3 regions of the Janthinobacterium sp. TPC_1 genome follow, and region 2 is predicted to be linked to each of the others. Evidence: predicted binding sites of a transcription regulator. Region 2 holds the regulator's gene; each other region holds the start of a gene.

Region 1 (5,905 bases), 720 kb from region 2:
CGTGGCATCGCTGACGCGCTTGTTCTGCTGCAACTCGATACAAAAGTCATGCACGGCTTGCTCATCTTCCTTCAGGGCAAGCGGCGCGCGCCGCGCCGCGATGGCGTCCACGGCCGCTTGCGCGATGCCGTTCTGCACGGCCAGCGGCGCGTGGATGGCCCACTCGACTTGCTGATCCCACTGGCGCGCCGTCACCAGGATCGCCAATTCCGACAGGCGCGTGCCGATGGCGCTGCGGTAGCGCAAATATTCTCCCATGCGCTGCGCCGTTTCCATCAGCTCGGGGCTGCGCATCAGCGGCACGAAGGGGCCATACAGCGCCCCGCGCGGACCGTCGATGATGGCTTGCGCGGCCGCACGCTGCTGCGGGTCCAGTTGCGCCAAAGGCAACGCGGGCAAACGGTCGATAGCGCTACCGGCCATCAGGCAGTCCAGGCGACGACGTCCTGCTGCTGTTCGCCCAGGCCGGCGATACCCAGGCGCATGCTATCGCCTTTTTTGAGGAAACGCTGCGGCTTGCGGCCCTGGCCCACGCCCGGCGGCGTGCCCGTGGCGATGACGTCGCCCGGTTCCAGGGTCATGAATTGCGACAGGTAGCTGACGATCTGCGCGACAGTAAAAATCATGGTTTGCGTATTGCCCGTCTGCATGCGCTTGCCGTTGACTTCCAGGTACAGGTCCAGGTCTTGCTCGTCGATGACTTCATCGCGCGTCACCAGCCACGGGCCGACGGGGCCGAAGGTGTCGCAGCCCTTGCCCTTATCCCACTGGCCGCCCCGCTCCAGCTGGAACGAGCGCTCGGAAATGTCGTTGACGACGCAATAGCCGGCCACGTATTTCAAGGCGTCCTCTTCGCTCACGTACTGTGCGCGCGTACCGATGATCACGCCCAGCTCCACTTCCCAGTCCGTCTTCTTCGAACCTTTCGGCAGCACAACATTGTCGTCCGGGCCGTTCAGGCAAGTGATGGCCTTCATGAAGACGATGGGTTCGGCCGGGATCGGCATGCCGGACTCGGCCGCGTGATCCGCGTAGTTCAGGCCGATGCCGATGAACTTGCCGACTTTCGCCAGCGGCACGCCGAAGCGCGGATTGCCGCGCACGAGGGGCAGCGTCTTTTCGTCGATCTTGGCCAGCTTGCGCAGGGCCTTGTCGGACAGTTGCGCGCCGTCAATATCCGCGATCACGCCGGACAGGTCGCGCAGTTTGCCTTCTTCATCGATCAGGCCCGGTTTTTCCTTGCCTGGACGTCCATAACGAACGAGTTTCATAGTCTTCCTTGGAGTTGATCATCATTGCCGCTGTGTGCAGGCTGCCATTTTACCGGATGGCCCGGCACGCCTGTAGTGGTTGATGAAAAACATCGCAAGTCCCGGCAGTTGCAAGGCGGCCAGCACGCCAAACGCCACCTGGTACGCCTGCGGCGGATACTGCTGCAGGCTGTTCAGGGGCCAGCAGCCGAGGATCAGGCCAAAGCCCGCCTGCACCAGGAAGGCGCCCGTAAAAATGAGCAGATTCAAACAGGTGGCCGCCCTGCCCGTCAAGCTGGCCGGCATGCTTTGCGCGACGATCGCATATTCGAGGCCCGTCACCGTGCCCAGCAAGGTAAACAGCACGGACAGCAAAGGCAGGCCGGGCACCACATTGCACGCCATCGCCACTTGCACGGCGACAAACAGGACGATGCCGGCGGCCGCCACTTGCATGGGTGCAATGCCACGCCGGCCCGCCCACTCCGTCAGCATGCCCATGCCGATGGCGCCGAAGATGACGGCCGCCATGCCCAAGTACAACAAATACGCCACGCTGTCATCGGACAAGCCGCCCACGTCGGCCAGCCAGCGCCCCACCCACAAGCCCTGCACGCCAAAAAACACCGTGTGCGGCAGCAGGATCAGCGCGATGGTGCGGCGAAAGCCGGGATCGCGGTACACGCTCCAGACGCTGACCTTGCTCGCCTGGTTCATGCCTGCGGCAGCGGCGGGCATGGCCGGCGACAGCAGGCGGATCAGCAGGCCGATGGCCAGCGCCGCCAGCGCCAGCCCCAGGAACACGCCGCGCCAGTCCGTGTAATGCAGGGCCAGCTTGACGGGCATCGTGGCCGTGGCCGCGCCCAGGCCGCCCACGGCGATCAGGTAGCCATGCACGGAGGGCAGGCGCGATGGCGCGATGGCGCACGAAATCGCTTTCACGGCGGCCATGAAACAGCCGCCCAGCCCGGCGCCCATGATGGCGCGGGCCCACATCAGCTCGGCAAAGCTGTGGCCCCGGCTGAACAGCCACACGCCCAGGGCCGCCAGCGCCAGCAGCCACAGTTGCACCGTGCGGGGGCCATAACGGTCGAGCGCCATGCCAACCGGCAATTGCACCAACGCAAAGGCGAGAAAAAAGGCGCTGGTCAGCAGGCCCAGCTGCGCTGGCGTCAGGGCGATGGCGCCCAGCAACTCCGCCGTCAGCACGGCATTCACGCCGCGCAGGAGGCACGACAGGTAATGCCCGAGCGCGAACGGCAGAAATACCAGGCAGAACACGGTCACGCCGGAGCGGGCAGGCGCACCGGCGGCAGGCATGCTCAGGCAGCCTGCGCCAGGCGGATGATTTTGTGCGGCATGTGCGGTAGAGGTTCATCCGTTTCAAAGAAAAACTTCTCGTGGCCAAAGGCCGGCTTCAAATCGTCCATCCACGTCGCTTCCGCGTCGAACTTCGCATAAAACGGCCGGCGTACCCAGTCCGGGTTGCGCGCCTGCAAAAATTGCAGGGCAAACAGTTTCTCGCCATTGATGCTGACGATGCCATCGATGACAATCTTGCCGGGAAACGCGCTCATGGATGGCCCACGCACCGTGCGCGACAGGCCGGACACCATCTGGTAGGCGGCCTGGAAGACTTCGTACGCCTTCGCCAGCGGCAACTCGAAATAGCCGCGCGGCCCCGTGTCGCGTTCGACAAACATGTAATACGGAATGGCTCCCAGGCGCGTGCCCGTCTGCCACAGCTCGGCCCAGCATGCCGGATCTTCATTGATGTGGCGAATCAGCGGCCCCTGCGTGCGCAGGGTGGCGCCCGTGGAAACGATACGTTTCACGGCTTGCTGCGCGATGTCCTGGCGCAACTCGACAGCGTGGCTGTAATGGCCCATCACGGCCAAGTTCTTGCCCGCCTTGACGATGCGCTCGAACAGGCGCATCAAGTCATCCGCATCGCGGTCCGAGACAAAGCGCTGCGGCCAATACGCCACCGCCTTGGTGCCGATGCGAATGTTCTGGATATGTTCCAGGCCCGGCGCCAGCAGCGGTTCCAGGTAGGCCGCCAGTTGCCGCGTGTTCATGATCATCGGGTCGCCGCCCGTGATCAGCACGTCCGTCACTTCCGGATGCAGTTTCAGGTAGGCAACCAACTCATGCGATTCGCGCGCATCGAATTTCATGTCATCCATGCCGACGAACTGGGGCCAGCGGAAGCAAAAGGTGCAATACGCGTGGCAAGTCTGGCCCGCGCTGGGGAAAAACAGCACCGTTTGCGCATATTTATGCTGCAAGCCGCGCACAGGCGCATCATTGACCCTGGGCACGTTATGCGTCATCTGCCCGGCCGGATGGGGATTCATGCCCAGGCGAATACCGTGTACATAGGCATCAATGGCAGCCTTGTCCCGCTGCACCAGCACCAGGTCGCGCAAATGCGCATATTGCTCCGGCGGCAGCATGTCGCGGTGGGGAAAGACGAGACGGTAGATAGGATCGTCAGGGATGTTGTTCCAGTCGATCAGCTGATCGAGCACATATTCATTGGTGCGAAATGGCAAGACGTGCGAAACCACTTGCACGGCTTCACGCTGCTCTTCCGGCAGCCATTCCCACTGCCGCGCCTGTTGAATGGTTTGCCGCGTGTACGGCTTGAACTTGGGTGAAAACGGCTCGGTAGTGAATGCGGACACGGTCGGCTCCTTGCCATAAATAGCGACAACTTCCATGAAATCAGCCGTATATCAGCCAATTTCACCCTTTATACCCCCATGCCAACCCAGCGCGGCATGCTGTGAAAGTCATCATAATTCTTGCTGCATGGAACCTAATTGCTACATATCAACAAGCCCGTCGATCCGTTGCACGCTGCCTACAAGCAACACCTTAGTTTGTTCCACCGCAATTTGATGCCGCCGACGGCGACGTAAATTACGACTTGGCAACACATCCCTCGATACCACAAGGAGCTTTCATGAAACGCTTATTCACGGGTAGCCTGCTGTGCCTGGCATTTGCCGGCGGCAGCGTCAGTGCCGCGGTCGAACCAACGGAAAAAAGACGCCATCGCCATGGCCGAACGGGGCGCCGCCTTCATGAAGGCGCATGGCAAGGAAGAAATGATGAAGAAAATCACGGCGAAAGACCCGGACTTCGTCCAAGGCTCGCTGTATGTGGACATGCGCGACATCAAGACGGGCATCGTGCTGGCCCACCCCATCAATCCTTCCATCGTGGGCAAGGATTTGACGGATGTGCCCGATGCGAATGGCAAGAAATATCGCCGTGAAATCATTGAGCTGGCGCAAAAACAGGGCAAGGGCTGGGTCGATTATCAGTACAAGAATCCCACCACCGGCAAGATCGAGCCGAAGACCACGTACATCCTGCGCGTCAACGATGTGGTGCTGGAAGCGGGTATCTACAAAAAATAAGGCAGGGGCGGCGCGCGCGCTCGCCGCGCGCCGCCTGCCGTTCGAACAGCCACTGCCAGGAGTCAAGCATGCTCAATCAATTACGCATCGGACCAAAATTGTTGCTGGCGCCCGCTCTGGTCTTGCTGCTGCTGATACTCAGCTCGAGCGGCGCCTGGTATGGCATGGTGCGGCAAAATGCCTCGCTGGAAAACATGGTGCGGGTGCGCATCGCGCATTTGAAAGCTGCCGCCGACGTACTAGGCGACGCCAGGCATGTGCATGGCAATATGTACCAGTTGCTGTCGTGGACGAATGGCAGCTTCGCCAAGGCCCGCCTCGATACGCTGGAGCAGCAGATCAAGGCGCGCCATGCAGCCATCGGCACCCAGCTGGCCACCTTGCGCGCCACGGCCACGGGCGCCGAGCGCAGCCTGGTCGATGCGGCCATCGCGGCCCTGGCCGGCTACCGCAAGGCCGTGCTGGAAACCATGGAAATGGCGCAGATGGACCAGTCGATCGCCACCAATTCCATGCTCAAGGCGGAAACGCAATTCGGCCAGTTCAATACGCAGCTGGCGCAGCTGTCGGCGCTGGAAACGACGCTCAGCAGCCAGGCCCATGCGACGGCCAGCGCCGAGTTTCGCCGCCTGGGCTGGAGCCTGTTGCTGACGGTGCTGCTGTCCATTCTCGTCTCCATCGTGGTCACCATGCTGGTGCGCCGCGCCATGCTGGTGGAAATCCGCGGCATTGCCGACGCCGTGCAAGACCTGGCGGCAGGCAAGCTGATGGCCGGCGCTCCCAAGCAGGGCAATGACGAAATCGCCGCCACCTCGCGCGTGCTGGACCAGACCATCGCTCACCTGAACCAGACCTTGCGCACCATCATGGGCGCCGTGCAATCGATCGACACGGCCTCGCGCGAAATTGCCACCGGTAATCTGGACTTGTCCGCGCGCACGGAAATGCAAGCCAGTTCACTGGAAGAAACGTCGAGCGCCATGGAAGCGCTGACGCAAGCCGTCAATGACAACGCCGACAACGCCCAGCTGGCCTGCGAGCTGGCGGGGCAAGCGTCCACCCTGGCCGTGCAAGGGGGCATGTCGATGCAGCAAGCCGTGACGACGATGGCGACAATTCGCGCCAATTCGCGCCAGATCGTGGATATTATCGGCGTGATCGACGGTATTTCCTTCCAGACCAATATCCTCGCGCTGAATGCGGCGGTGGAAGCGGCGCGTGCGGGCG
Region 2 (5,905 bases):
CGCGAAGTGGAAGACGGCATGATCGAAAACGTCTACCGCCTGCAGATCATGAACACCTCGGAGCAAAGCCAGCATTTCAAAATCAGCGCATCCGGCTTGCCGGGCCTGACCTTGCTGACGCGCGAAGAAGTGACCTTGCAGCCAACGGAAACGCTGGGCTGGCCGATCCGCCTGCGCGTGCCGCACGGCGTCGGCGAGAAAGGCTCGAACAAGATTGCGATCGAATTGCAATCGCTGGACGACCCGTCGCTGCATGTGCGTGAAAGCGCGGTATTCATCGTGCCACGTTAACAAGGAAAGGCGGACGGGGACCGGGTGCCCTCGCCGCCGCCACGAAGTTGCAGGAAGGCCGGTTCCCGCATGGGGACTGGCTGATTAAACAGGAGAAATAGCATGTCCGACAGTCTGAAACTGCAACCTCCCGTTGCCCCGTGGTACAAGCACCGCTGGCCATGGCTGCTGATGATCGGTCCCGGCCTGTCCGTGGTCGTCGGCAGTTTCATGGGCTATATTGCGTTTACGCAACCCGATGCGCTGGTGGTGGGCGATTATTACAAGCAGGGCAAGGCCATCAACCAGGATTTGAAGCGCGACACGGCCGCCAGCAACCTGGCGATGGATACCAGCCTGTCGTATGACGTCGCTGCAGCGCGCCTCAGCGGTTCCGTGCACAGCTTCGGCAAGGCGTACCAGGGTCCGCTGCAGCTGCACCTGGCGCATGCGACGTTGCCGGAAAAGGATATCAAGCTGCTGGTGCAGCCCGATGCGGCCGGCAATTTTTCCGTGACGCTGCCGATGCTCGAACGCAGCCGCTGGCAGGTGCTGGTGGAAAACGATAAGCGCGAGTGGCGCCTGTCCGGCATCTGGACCTGGCCGTTGCAGCGCAGCATCGCGCTGCATGCGGATGAAGAACTATAACGTACAGTGCCGGGAAAACCGTAGCGAGCGGCAGTGATTTGTGGCTGAGAAGCACAGCTGTGCTATAGCACAGCGAGCATCGCAGGCCGCAAAGCGCGACGCGCAGTAGGTTTTGACGGTGCTGTTATTTGCAGACGTCCGTACCGGCCGTAATGGCCTTCAGTTTCGCCGGCTGCAGGATCTCGATCTCGCGGTTGGAGACGCGCAGCCAGCCTTCCTTCTTGAATTTCGACAATAAGCGGCTGACGCTCTCGATGGTCAGGCCCAGGTAGTTGCCGATTTCCTCGCGCGACATGCGCAGCTGGAATTTGCTGCTCGAATAGCCGCGCGCCTCGTAGCGCGACGCCAGGTTGACGATGAAGGCGGCAAAACGCTGCGTCGCCTGCATATTGCCCAGCAACAGCATCACGCTTTGCTCGCGCGTGATTTCCTGGCTCATCATGCGGTGGAAATGGCGCAGCAGGGTCGGCATGTTGCCCAGCAATTGTTCCAGGCTGGAAAACGGGATTTCACACACTTCACTATCTTCCAGGGCCACCGCATTACAGTGGTGGCGGTCGGCGCTGATGGCGTCCATGCCCAGCAGTTCGCCGGCCATCTGGAAACCCGTCACCTGCTCTTCGCCGCCGGGATTGATCTGGTACGTCTTGAAGTGGCCCAGACGGATCGCGTACAGGTTCTGGAACGAGTCGCCGATGCGGAACAGCGAGGCGCCGCGCACGATCTTGCGGCGGCGGCCGATGATCTGGTCCAGTCTGTCCATGTCGCCCACATCGAGGCCCATCGGCAGGCACAATTGATGCATGCTGCAAGTCGAGCATCGCGCACGCAACGCCTCCACGTTCACGGTGGGCAAGGTTGGAGTGAGTAGCGCTTCAGTCATGTCGGTACCTTTTAGAAAATGCAACAACAAGTTTACTGCATACAGGGTTGCCGTGTGCCAATTTCACCGCAATTTCGCTGAATAAACGACGTTCCGACTTTAATTATATGGCAACATCGTCAAAAGGCCGTACGGGGCAGGCAATTTGCGCGGTGGCGCTTGCCAAGCTGGGGCATTGATAGGAAAATTCCTGACAGCATTATCTGCCGCCTGTGCCGCCCGGTACTGAAAAGGAAATCATGAAGCCTCTCGGCATCAAAGCAAAAGTCGCGCTGGCCACCAGCCTGACCTCGATCGCCATGATCGCGCTGGTCACGATGATCCAGGTGCAGCACATGCGCGACGATTTCACCCGAGTACTGCTGAGCCAGCAGTCGTCCCTGATCACCCGCACCGCCGCCGAACTCGACGACAAGCTGGCCATGCTGCTGCAGATCGTCACCCTGACGGCCAGGCAGCAGCCGCCGGAACTGATCGCCCAGCCCGCCCAGTTGCGCCAATACTATTCGCGCCGCTCGATGCTGGTGCTGTTCGACGACGTGCTGGTGCTCGACGCGCATGGCGCCGTCGTGGCCGACATGCCGGAAGTGGCGGGGCGCGCCGGCATCAATGTTGCCGAGCGCGAATACTTCCAGACCGTCCTGCGCACGCGCCAGCCCATGATCACGGAACCGATGCTGGGCAAATCGAGCGGCATGCCCATCGTGCAGATGGTGGCGCCCGTGCTGGCCGCCGATGGCCAGGTGGCCGGCGTGGTGATCGGCGTATTGCGCCTGTACAAGGACAACCTGCTGGGCCGTTTGCGTTCGGAAAAGATCGGCAAGAGCGGCTATTACTTCATCCTCACGCGCGGCGCCGTGCCGCGCTACGTGCTGCACCCGGACACCAGCCGCTTGCTGCAGCCGCGCCTGCCGAACGCCAACCTGACGACGACCCAGCTGCTGAAGGACGATGGCGAAGGCAGCATGGTCAGCACCAACAGCCGCGGCATTACGGCCGTCAACAGCTTCAAGCGCCTGAAATCGGTGAACTGGCTGCTGGCCGCCTCGCTGCCCATCGACGACGCCTTCGAACCGTTCGATGGCGTGCTGTACCGGCTGGTGCTGTGGAGCATCCTCGCCTCGCTGCTGGCCGCGGCAGCAGTGCTGGGCTGGGTTACCGTGCGCCTGCTGTCGCCCCTGGTGCGCCTGCGCGATACCCTGCAGGCGCTGCGCACCAGCGGCAGCCGCTTCACCCCCGTACCCGTGCAGCAGCGCGACGAGATCGGCCAGCTGACGGAAGCCTTCAACGGCCTGATGAGCGAACGCGACCGGCTGCAGCAGGAGCTCGAAGCGCGCGCGGCGGAGCTGGAACAGGAGCGCGACCGGGCCGAGGCGGCCAACCGCGCGAAGAGCGATTTCGTGGCCAACATGAGCCATGAAATCCGCACGCCCCTCAATGCCGTGCTGGGCATGGTGTATCTGCTGGGAAATACCAAGCTCGATACGGAACAGCGCAAGTATCTGACCATGGTGCGCGTGGCGGGCCAGTCGCTGCTGGGCATCCTCAACGACGTGCTCGATTATTCGAAGATCGAGGCGCGCCGCATGGAATTGTCGCCCGTCGAATTCGACCTCGACGAAGTCATGAACACGCTGGCCACGACGATGACGATGAATGCGGGCGAAAAGGAGCTGGAACTGGCATTGCCGTCGAGCCCGACGTGCCGCGGCGCCTCGTGGGCGACGCCCAGCGGCTGCAGCAGATCCTCGTCAACCTGGCCGGCAACGCCATCAAGTTCACGGAGCAAGGCGAAGTGGTGGTGGCCGTCAGTCTGGCCGAGAAGGACAACGGCCGCGCCTGGCTGCGCTTTGAAGTGCGCGACACGGGCATCGGCATGACGGAACTGCAGCAACAGCAGCTGTTCGCCGCGTTTTCGCAGGGCGACCAGAGCATCACGCGGCGCTTCGGCGGCACGGGCCTGGGCCTGGCCATCAGCAAGCAGCTGATCCACATGATGGGCGGCGACATCGCCGTCGCCAGCAGCGAAGGCAAGGGCAGCCGCTTCTGGTTCAGCGTGCCGTTCGACATGCTGGCGCAGCCGGCCGAAACGCGGCGCACGCCCACCCTGGGCCAGCTGCGCCTGCTGGTGGCCGACGACAACCGCACCACGCGCGAGCTGATCGTCAAGCTGATCGAGGCGGGGCTGGCTGGCCGACGAAGTGGATTCCGGCTTTGCCGCCATCGAGCTGTACCGCGAGCGCCTGGCGCAGCAGCAACCGTACGACGTGGTGCTGGCCGACTGGCACATGCCCGTGATGGACGGCCTGGCCACGGCCAAGGCCATCCGCCAGGCGGCGGCCGGCCAGCGCCAGCCCATCGTGGTGATGGTCAACGCCTTCGCCCGCAACCACCTGGAGGAAATCTCCAGCGCGGCCGAGGCCGACGTGGTGCTGATGAAGCCGATTACGGGCTCGAGCCTGTTCGATGCCCTGCACCAGGCGCTGATTGCCAAGCACGACGGCGGCGAGCAGCGCATCCTGCACCAGCCGCTGGGCACGGAACTGGCCGGCGTGCATTTCCTGCTGGTGGAAGACAATCATCTGAACCAGGCCGTGGCGCGCGGCATCCTCGAACACATGGGCGCCACCCTCGACGTGGTGGGCGACGGCTTGCAGGCGGTGGAACGGCTGCGCACGGAGGCGCTGCGCTACGACATCGTGCTGATGGACATGCAGATGCCCGTCATGGACGGCTTCAGCGCCACCCACATCATCCGCACGGAACTGCGCTTGAGCCTGCCCGTGATCGCCATGACGGCCGGCGTGCTGGCGTCCGAACGCGAACGCTGCATGACGGCCGGCATCAGCGACTTCATCGCCAAGCCCGTCGTGGTGGAAGAGATGATGGAAGTCATCCTGCGCCACCTGCCCAAGCGCCCGCCAGTGCAGGCGGCAGGGCCGGCGCCCGTCGCCGATGAGGAGGTCTTTTCCATGGCGCCGCTGATGCGCGTGATGGGGCGCGACGCGAAAGGGCGCGGCGTGCTGCGGCGCATGGTGGAAGATGCGTTGAACAAGGGCATGACGCCCGTGCGCGACGCCGAAACGGCCTTGCAGGCGGGCCGCCACAGCGACGTGGCGCGCATCCTGCACAGCGTGCGCGGCTCCGTCGGCACCCTGGGCACGAAGCGCCTGATCCGCGCCGCCTTCGCCACCGAGGAAGCCATCGACGCGGGCCGCCTGGACGAGGTGCCGGCACTGCTGGCGCAGACGGCGCAGGAACTGGAACAGGCGCTGGCGGCGGCGGCGGATTGGTTGTCGCGCCTAAAAGATTAATTTATGCGGGTACGCCCAAAATCACGCTGGACGCCTTGAAAATCGCCGTCACATTGCTGCCGATCTCGATGCCCAGGTCGGTGCTGCTCTGGTTCGTGATGATGGCGGCAATCGTGCCGCCACGCGGCAAGTCCAGCACCACTTCCGTGTTGACGGCGCCCGTCTGCACGCGCGTCACCACACCGGTCAATTGATTGCGCGCCGAAAAGCGCGCGCCTGCGCTATCGGCCACGAGGATGATGGACGAGGCCTTGATCAGCGCAAACGCTTCCGCGCCCGGCACCAGGCCCAGGCTGGCGCTGCTGCCCTGCGTGACGATGGCCACGATGTGCTGTCCGCCCGGCAATTCCAAGGTGACTTCGTCGTTGACGGCGCCCTGTTTCAGTTCGGCAACTTTACCGAGGAATTGATTGCGTGCCGTGGTTTTCATGGCCATTCTCCGTATGAGTAAAAGATCGTCGGCGATGCCTTCCGCCTGGCTGCCCAGCTGGCGCAGGTAGCGGGCATGCTCGCGCTCGATGATGCGGAAATTGTCGACCAGCTGGCGTCCCCGTGGCGTCAGCCGCGTGCCGCCGCCGCCCTTGCCGCCCGTCAAACGCTCGACCAGCGGCTCGCCGGCCAGGTTGTTCATGGCATCGATGGCATCCCAGGCCGCCTTGTAGCTCATCTTGACGAGTTTGGCCGCCTGCGTGATGGAGCCGCACTCGGCGATGGCGCCCAGCAATTCCACCCTGCCGGCGCCGCCCAGGTTTTCTCCGCCCACCGTCATCCATACCGAGCCTTGCAGGCC
Region 3 (5,905 bases), 670 kb from region 2:
GGCGCTTTGCGTCGGAAGTGGAAAACGAAGCGATGTACCAGCCCGCCATCGCCAGGCTGGCCGGCGAGCACGGTCCCGGCAACGCGGAAGAAAAATGCCTGGCCCTGCTCGTCTGCGACGATGCCAACCCGTTCCAGGACAAGGCCATCGCCGTCTTCATCGATGGCCAGCTGGTCGGCTACCTGTCGCACAACGACGCGTTGCGCCTGCGCCGCAACCTGGGCCGCATGGATCTGGTGGGCCAGCTGACCTCGTGCGACGCCGTCATCCGCGGCGGCGGCCTGTGGAATGGCAAGCGCCTGTCGTACGCCGTCTGGCTGGACTTGCAGCCGTACAACTAATGACCGCTATGCCGCGCGCGCCAGCCTGACGGCCCGCGTGGCAATAAAGCTGGGCAGATACTTTTCAATTTCAAAGCGCGGGTGGGGATGCATTTCCTCGTGGTAACCCGCCAGCATGAAACCCGCCGCCAGCTGGCCGCCGATCTGGCTGTCCAGGCCATGGCCGAAGACCAGCGCCTCGCCCTTCTCCATGCGCGCCGCCAGCGCATCGGCATCCATATCCTCCACATCCGAATACGGCAGCACGAAACGGGGGCGTATCAAGCCCTGCTGTGCCCATTGCGGATCGCGGTCGCCGATGAAGACGGCCGGATTGAAGAAACTGCTCAGCAACACACCGCCATCGGCCAGCACGCGCGCGGATTCGCGCCACACGGGGGCGATATCGGGCACGTACTGGTTCGACACGGGGTGGATGATGACATCGAAGCTGGCGTCGGCAAAGCGGGCCAGGTCGCGCATGTCGCCCTGGACGGTGTCCAGTTGCAAGCCGTCGCGTTCAGCCACCATACGGTCTTGCGCGAGCTGCTGTTCAGACAGGTCGAAGACGGTGACGTGCGCGCCGGCGGCGGCCAGCACGGGCGCCTGCTGCCCGCCGGCGCCGGCCAGGCACAGGATGCGCTTGCCGCGCACCTCGCCCAGCCAGCCGGCCGGCAAGGGGCCGGGCGTCAGATGGATTTGCCACTGCCCGGCACGGGCCGCGGCGATGGTGGCGCTGTCGACGGGCTGCGACCAGGGACTGTTGCGTGCAGCCTGCGCATCCCAGGCTTGCTGATTGTGCTGCAAGAAGTTGTTACCGTGATTACCTAAAGGCATCGTCATCCTTTCAGAAAAACAGGATGCGAATGTAGCATGACTCCAGGCAAGGCGCCGAGAAGTGAACTCCCGCCACGGCCAGCGTTGTTGCGTCACACAAGGAAGTGCCGGACAGATGGCGCCGGCGCCGTTGCAGACCACTGGAAGGGCAAGGAGTTCAAGGCCATTATGGCTGGTGGCGGACCCGGCATTTTGATGCACATCAAACACCTCGCAATTTCCTGGCGGCGGCCTTGCGAAAGGTCATGGCCCGTGTTTTTTTGACCCACGTCAAGCGCCGCATAAGAAAACCGCCGTCCAGCACGGCAATGCTGGACTTGCCCGTGTTGCCGTTCTAGCCTTGTTGCCATCCTGACTAGCGAATGACACCATGGCCTACAAATCCATCCTCGTCCACGCCGACCTGTCGCGCCATGCGCCGCAGCGCATCGCCATCGCGGCGCGGCTGGCGCACGCGCACCAGGCGCACCTGATCGGCGCCGCCATGACGGGCATGTCGCGCTTTACCCTGCAAAACAACCGCGGCATGCGCGGCAGCGCCGTGGCAGCGCAGATCAATGCCCTGCACGGCCAGGCGGAGCAGGCGCTGGACCAGTTCGAAACGCTGGCGCGCCAGGCCGGCGCCGTCTCGCTGGAACGGCGCCTGATCGAAGACGATGAAGATGGCGGCATGGCCGTCAGCGCCCGCTACAGCGACCTGACGGTGCTCAGCCAGCACGACGCCAGCGAGGCGCTGCCCGGCGCCATGAGCGACCTGGTGCCCTACGTGATGCTGAACGCGGCCCGTCCCGTGCTGATCGTGCCGCACAGCGGTCAATTCGCGCAAGTGGACAACACGGTCGTGGTGGCCTGGGACGGCAGCATGGAAGCGACGCGCGCCATCGGCCACGCCCTGCCGCTGCTGCGCGCGGCGCGCCTTGTGGTGCTGGCCCTGCTGCACCCGCCCGCGGGCCATGCGCAACCGGCCCGCCATCCGGGCGCCGACATCGCCGCCTACCTGAGCCGCCATGGCGTGCCCGTCGAGGTACGCCAGACCGTCGCCATCGGCGACATCGGTGCGGCGCTGCTGGCCATGGCCGCCGAGGTGCATGCGGACTTGCTGGTGATGGGCGGCTACGGCCACGCCCGCTTCCGCGAAATCCTGCTGGGCGGCGTGACGGAAACCGTGCTGCGCCAGATGACCTTGCCCGTGCTGATGGCGCACTGAGGTTCCGCGCGCCACGTTCTGTTGCACAATGGCTATACTTGCCTGATTTTCCATATCAAGGCAATGTAGATGAAGCAACAACTGATCAATTGGGGCAGCGCCCTGGCGCCGTTCGGCAGCGACCTGCTGTGGACCGTCCTGCCGTGGCTGCTGCTGTATGGCGTGCTCGGCTTTGTGCTGGCGCTCGGCATCTGCCACCAGCTGGCCAAAAAATGCCTGCTGGTGCGCCGTCCGCCCGCCTGGCATGTGGCCGCCAAGCTCAGCTATGTGTTGATCCTGCTCGCGCTGCCGCTCCTCGGCAGCGGGTTTGGCGCCGTGCACAGCGTGCACCGCGTGGTCAACCAGGCCCTCGAGCGCGACCTGCAGCCCGTGGTAGAGGCACAGATGCCGGCGCTGCGCGTCTACCTGGAGCAGCAGGTCAAGCTGATCGCCCCGGGCCAGCCCATCAGCGTGCGCAGCCTGCTCGAGCCCTTCGTGCAAGGCATGTATTACCAGCCCACGTCCAGCAGCTACTGGGAACGCAGCAAGGCGCGCTGGATCAATGAATTCATCCTGCGCCGCGGCAGCGTGCTGCTGACGCAAGTGCTGCAGGAACAGCTGATCGCCAGGGTCGGCCTGCTCGGCGAAGCGCTCAAGGGCGCCAACTTCCGTGGCCAGGCGACGGGCGAGCTGGCCGCGCTGGGCACCGATCTGGCCGTGCGCCTGACCACCGACGTGGCGCGCCAGGCCGACTTCAGCAAACTCGACAAGTCAGTGCCGATGATCTTCATCATCGACGCCATCAAGCGCCAGGCCGGCGCGTATTTCAATTCGCTCAAGATCACGCTGGGCCTGTTCGCCCTGCTAACGCTGCTGCTGGTGTGGGGCGAAATCTTGCTGTACCGCCACTATTACCTGCGCCGCCAGCCGGCCGCCACGGCCCTGCCCGTGCCACCGATGTAAAAAAGCCGCGCCCCCTTGCGGATGGCGCGGCTTTCAAGCAACAGCTAAGAGCTTAGGCTTTGCGCTGCGCCACGGCGTCGACGACGCACAGGGCCGTCATGTTGACGATGCGGCGCACGGTGGCCGATGGCGTCAGAATGTGCACGGGCTTGGCGCAGCCGAGCAGGATCGGGCCGACGGCGATGCCGTTGCCGGCCGCCGTCTTCACCAGGTTGTAGGCGATGTTGGCCGACTCGATGTTCGGCATGACGAGCAGGTTGGCGTCGTTCTTCAGTGCCGAATTCGGCATGAGTTTTTGACGCAGCTTGCTGTCGAGGGCCGTATCGCCGTGCATTTCGCCGTCGATTTCCAGGTCCGGCGCGCGTTCCTTGACGATGGCCAGCGCGGCGCGCATCTTTTGCGCCGAGACGCTGTCGCTGGAACCGAAGTTCGAGTGCGACAGCAGGGCCGCGCGCGGCGACAGGCCGAAACGGGTCATTTCTTCGGCGGCCATGATGGTGATCTCGGCCAATTGGTCGGCATCCGGGTTTTCGTTGACGTGCGTGTCGACCATCACCAGCTGGCGCTCCGGCATGATCAGCACGTTCATGGCGGCGTAGACATTGCTGCCCGCGCGCTTGCCCAGCACCTGGTCGATGTATTTCAGGTGCAGCTGGGTGGTGCCGAAGGTGCCGCAGATCATGCCGTCCGCGTCGCCCTTGTGGATCATCATCGAACCGATCAGGGTGTGGCGGCGGCGCATTTCCAGTTTAGCGTATTCCTCGGTGACGCCTTTGCGGCTCGTCATGGCGTAGTACGTATTCCAGTAATCGCGATAGCGCTCGTCGAAGTCCGGATTGATGACGTCGAAGTCGACGCCTTGCTTGAGGCGCAGGCCGAACTTCTGGATGCGCGCTTCGAGCACGGGCGGACGGCCCACCAGGATGGGACGCGCCAGTTTTTCATCGACCACCACTTGCACGGCGCGCAGCACGCGCTCTTCTTCGCCTTCGGCGTAGACGATGCGTTTCAGTTCGGCCGGCGTGGATTTGGCCATCAGGAACAGCGGCTTCATGAAGGTGCCGCTGCGGTAGACGAATTGCTGCAGGCTGTCCGCGTACGCCTGCAAGTCCTTGATCGGACGCGTGGCGACGCCGGAATCCTCGGCCGCCTTGGCCACCGCTGGCGCGATCTTGATCAAGAGGCGCGGGTCGAACGGCATCGGGATCAGGTATTCAGGGCCGAACGACAGGTTGCTGATGCCATAGGTGGTGGCGACGATGTCCGACTGCTCGGCGTGCGCCAGGTCGGCGATCGCGTGCACCACGGCGATTTCCATTTCGCGCGTGATGGTGGTGGCGCCGCAATCGAGGGCGCCGCGGAAGATGTACGGGAAGCACAGCACGTTGTTGACCTGGTTCGGATAGTCCGAACGGCCCGTGGCGATGATGGCGTCGCTGCGCACGGCCTTGACTTCTTCCGGCAGGATTTCCGGATTCGGATTGGCCAGCGCCAGGATCAGCGGGTTCGGCGCCATCTTGCGCACCATGTCCTGTTTCAGCACGCCGGCGGCGGAAACGCCGAGGAAGATGTCGGCGTCCGGGATGACTTCGCCCAGGGTGCGCAGCGGCGTGTCTTGCGCGAAGCGTTCCTTGTCCGGGTCCATCAGTTCCGCGCGGCCCTTGTAGACGACGCCGGCCAGGTCGGTGACGTAGATATTTTTCAGGGGGAAGCCCAGGTCGACGATCAGGTCCAGGCAGGCCAGCGCCGCGGCGCCCGCGCCCGAGACGACCAGCTTGCAGTCCTCGATTTTCTTGCCGACGGCTTTCAGGCCGTTCAGGATGGCCGCGCCGACGATGATGGCGGTGCCGTGCTGGTCGTCATGGAAGACGGGAATCTTCATGCGGTCGCGCAGCTGGCGCTCGATGTAGAAGCACTCGGGCGCCTTGATGTCTTCCAGATTCACGCCGCCGAAGGTCGGTTCCAGCGAAGCGATGATGTCGACCAGTTTATCCGGGTCCGATTCGTTGATTTCGATGTCGAAGACGTCGATGCCGGCGAATTTCTTGAACAGCACGCCCTTGCCTTCCATCACCGGCTTGGCGGCCAGCGGGCCGATATTGCCCAGTCCCAGCACGGCCGTGCCGTTGGTGATGACGGCCACCAGGTTGCCGCGCGCCGTGTATTTATAGGCGTTCGCCGGATCGATGACGATTTCTTCGCACGGTGCCGCCACGCCTGGGGAATAGGCCAGCGCCAGGTCGCGCTGGTTGGTCAGTTGTTTGGTGGGCGTCACGCTGATTTTGCCGGGGCGCGGGCACTCGTGGTACTCGAGTGCGGCCAAGCGCAATTGTTGACGCAATTCTTCTTTTTTATCAGATGACGAATCCATGCTGTGCTGCCTTCCTGTTTGGTCGATCGGGGTGCTTCCGATTTTATCAGACCGAATCTTTCAATTAGCTAGGTATTTTCCGCTAGCCACAGTCTGATATCACGAAAACGCATAACCTAGCATTGTAAGGCCGTCCGGCGGCACAAACGTCCTCAACAGGAAAAACTATCAAATTTTAGATTTCAATTAGTTTTTATGATGACTGGCCGGGCGCGCGCCACAGCGGCA

The links. The regulator FNR, encoded in region 2, switches genes on or off when oxygen is low (the NO sensors DNR and NnrR bind a similar motif). The targets are predictions, from matches to a motif close to TTGATNNNNATCAA.
Region 1: ACQVLG_RS04010 (KamA family radical SAM protein) is a predicted target of FNR. The motif match lies at 4,076-4,089, and genes of this name have one in related genera.
Region 3: ACQVLG_RS04275 (universal stress protein) is a predicted target of FNR. The motif match lies at 1,350-1,363, and genes of this name have one in related genera.

Annotation. Positions count from the first base shown of each region.
Region 1 covers NZ_CP195157.1:819,816-825,720, forward strand. The annotation lists gene ACQVLG_RS03995 (carboxymuconolactone decarboxylase family protein) at 1-423, opposite strand, end outside; gene ACQVLG_RS04000 (fumarylacetoacetate hydrolase family protein) at 423-1,271, opposite strand; gene ACQVLG_RS04005 (MFS transporter) at 1,293-2,570, opposite strand; gene ACQVLG_RS04010 (KamA family radical SAM protein) at 2,573-3,937, opposite strand; gene ACQVLG_RS04015 (cache domain-containing protein) at 4,277-4,678, shown strand; gene ACQVLG_RS04020 (methyl-accepting chemotaxis protein) at 4,747-5,905, shown strand, end outside.
Region 2 covers NZ_CP195157.1:1,544,566-1,550,470, forward strand. The annotation lists gene ccoG (cytochrome c oxidase accessory protein CcoG) at 1-291, shown strand, start outside; gene ACQVLG_RS07505 (FixH family protein) at 394-918, shown strand; gene fnr (fumarate/nitrate reduction transcriptional regulator Fnr) at 1,043-1,801, opposite strand; gene ACQVLG_RS07515 (cache domain-containing protein) at 2,041-3,681, shown strand; partial or broken gene ACQVLG_RS07520 (ATP-binding protein) at 3,573-3,809, shown strand; gene ACQVLG_RS07525 (response regulator) at 4,003-5,115, shown strand; gene ACQVLG_RS07530 (TOBE domain-containing protein) at 5,117-5,905, opposite strand, start outside.
Region 3 covers NZ_CP195157.1:873,462-879,366, forward strand. The annotation lists gene ACQVLG_RS04265 (hypothetical protein) at 1-341, shown strand, start outside; gene ACQVLG_RS04270 (class I SAM-dependent methyltransferase) at 348-1,157, opposite strand; gene ACQVLG_RS04275 (universal stress protein) at 1,528-2,364, shown strand; gene ACQVLG_RS04280 (hypothetical protein) at 2,434-3,306, shown strand; gene ACQVLG_RS04285 (NADP-dependent malic enzyme) at 3,359-5,677, opposite strand; gene ACQVLG_RS04290 (hypothetical protein) at 5,871-5,905, opposite strand, start outside.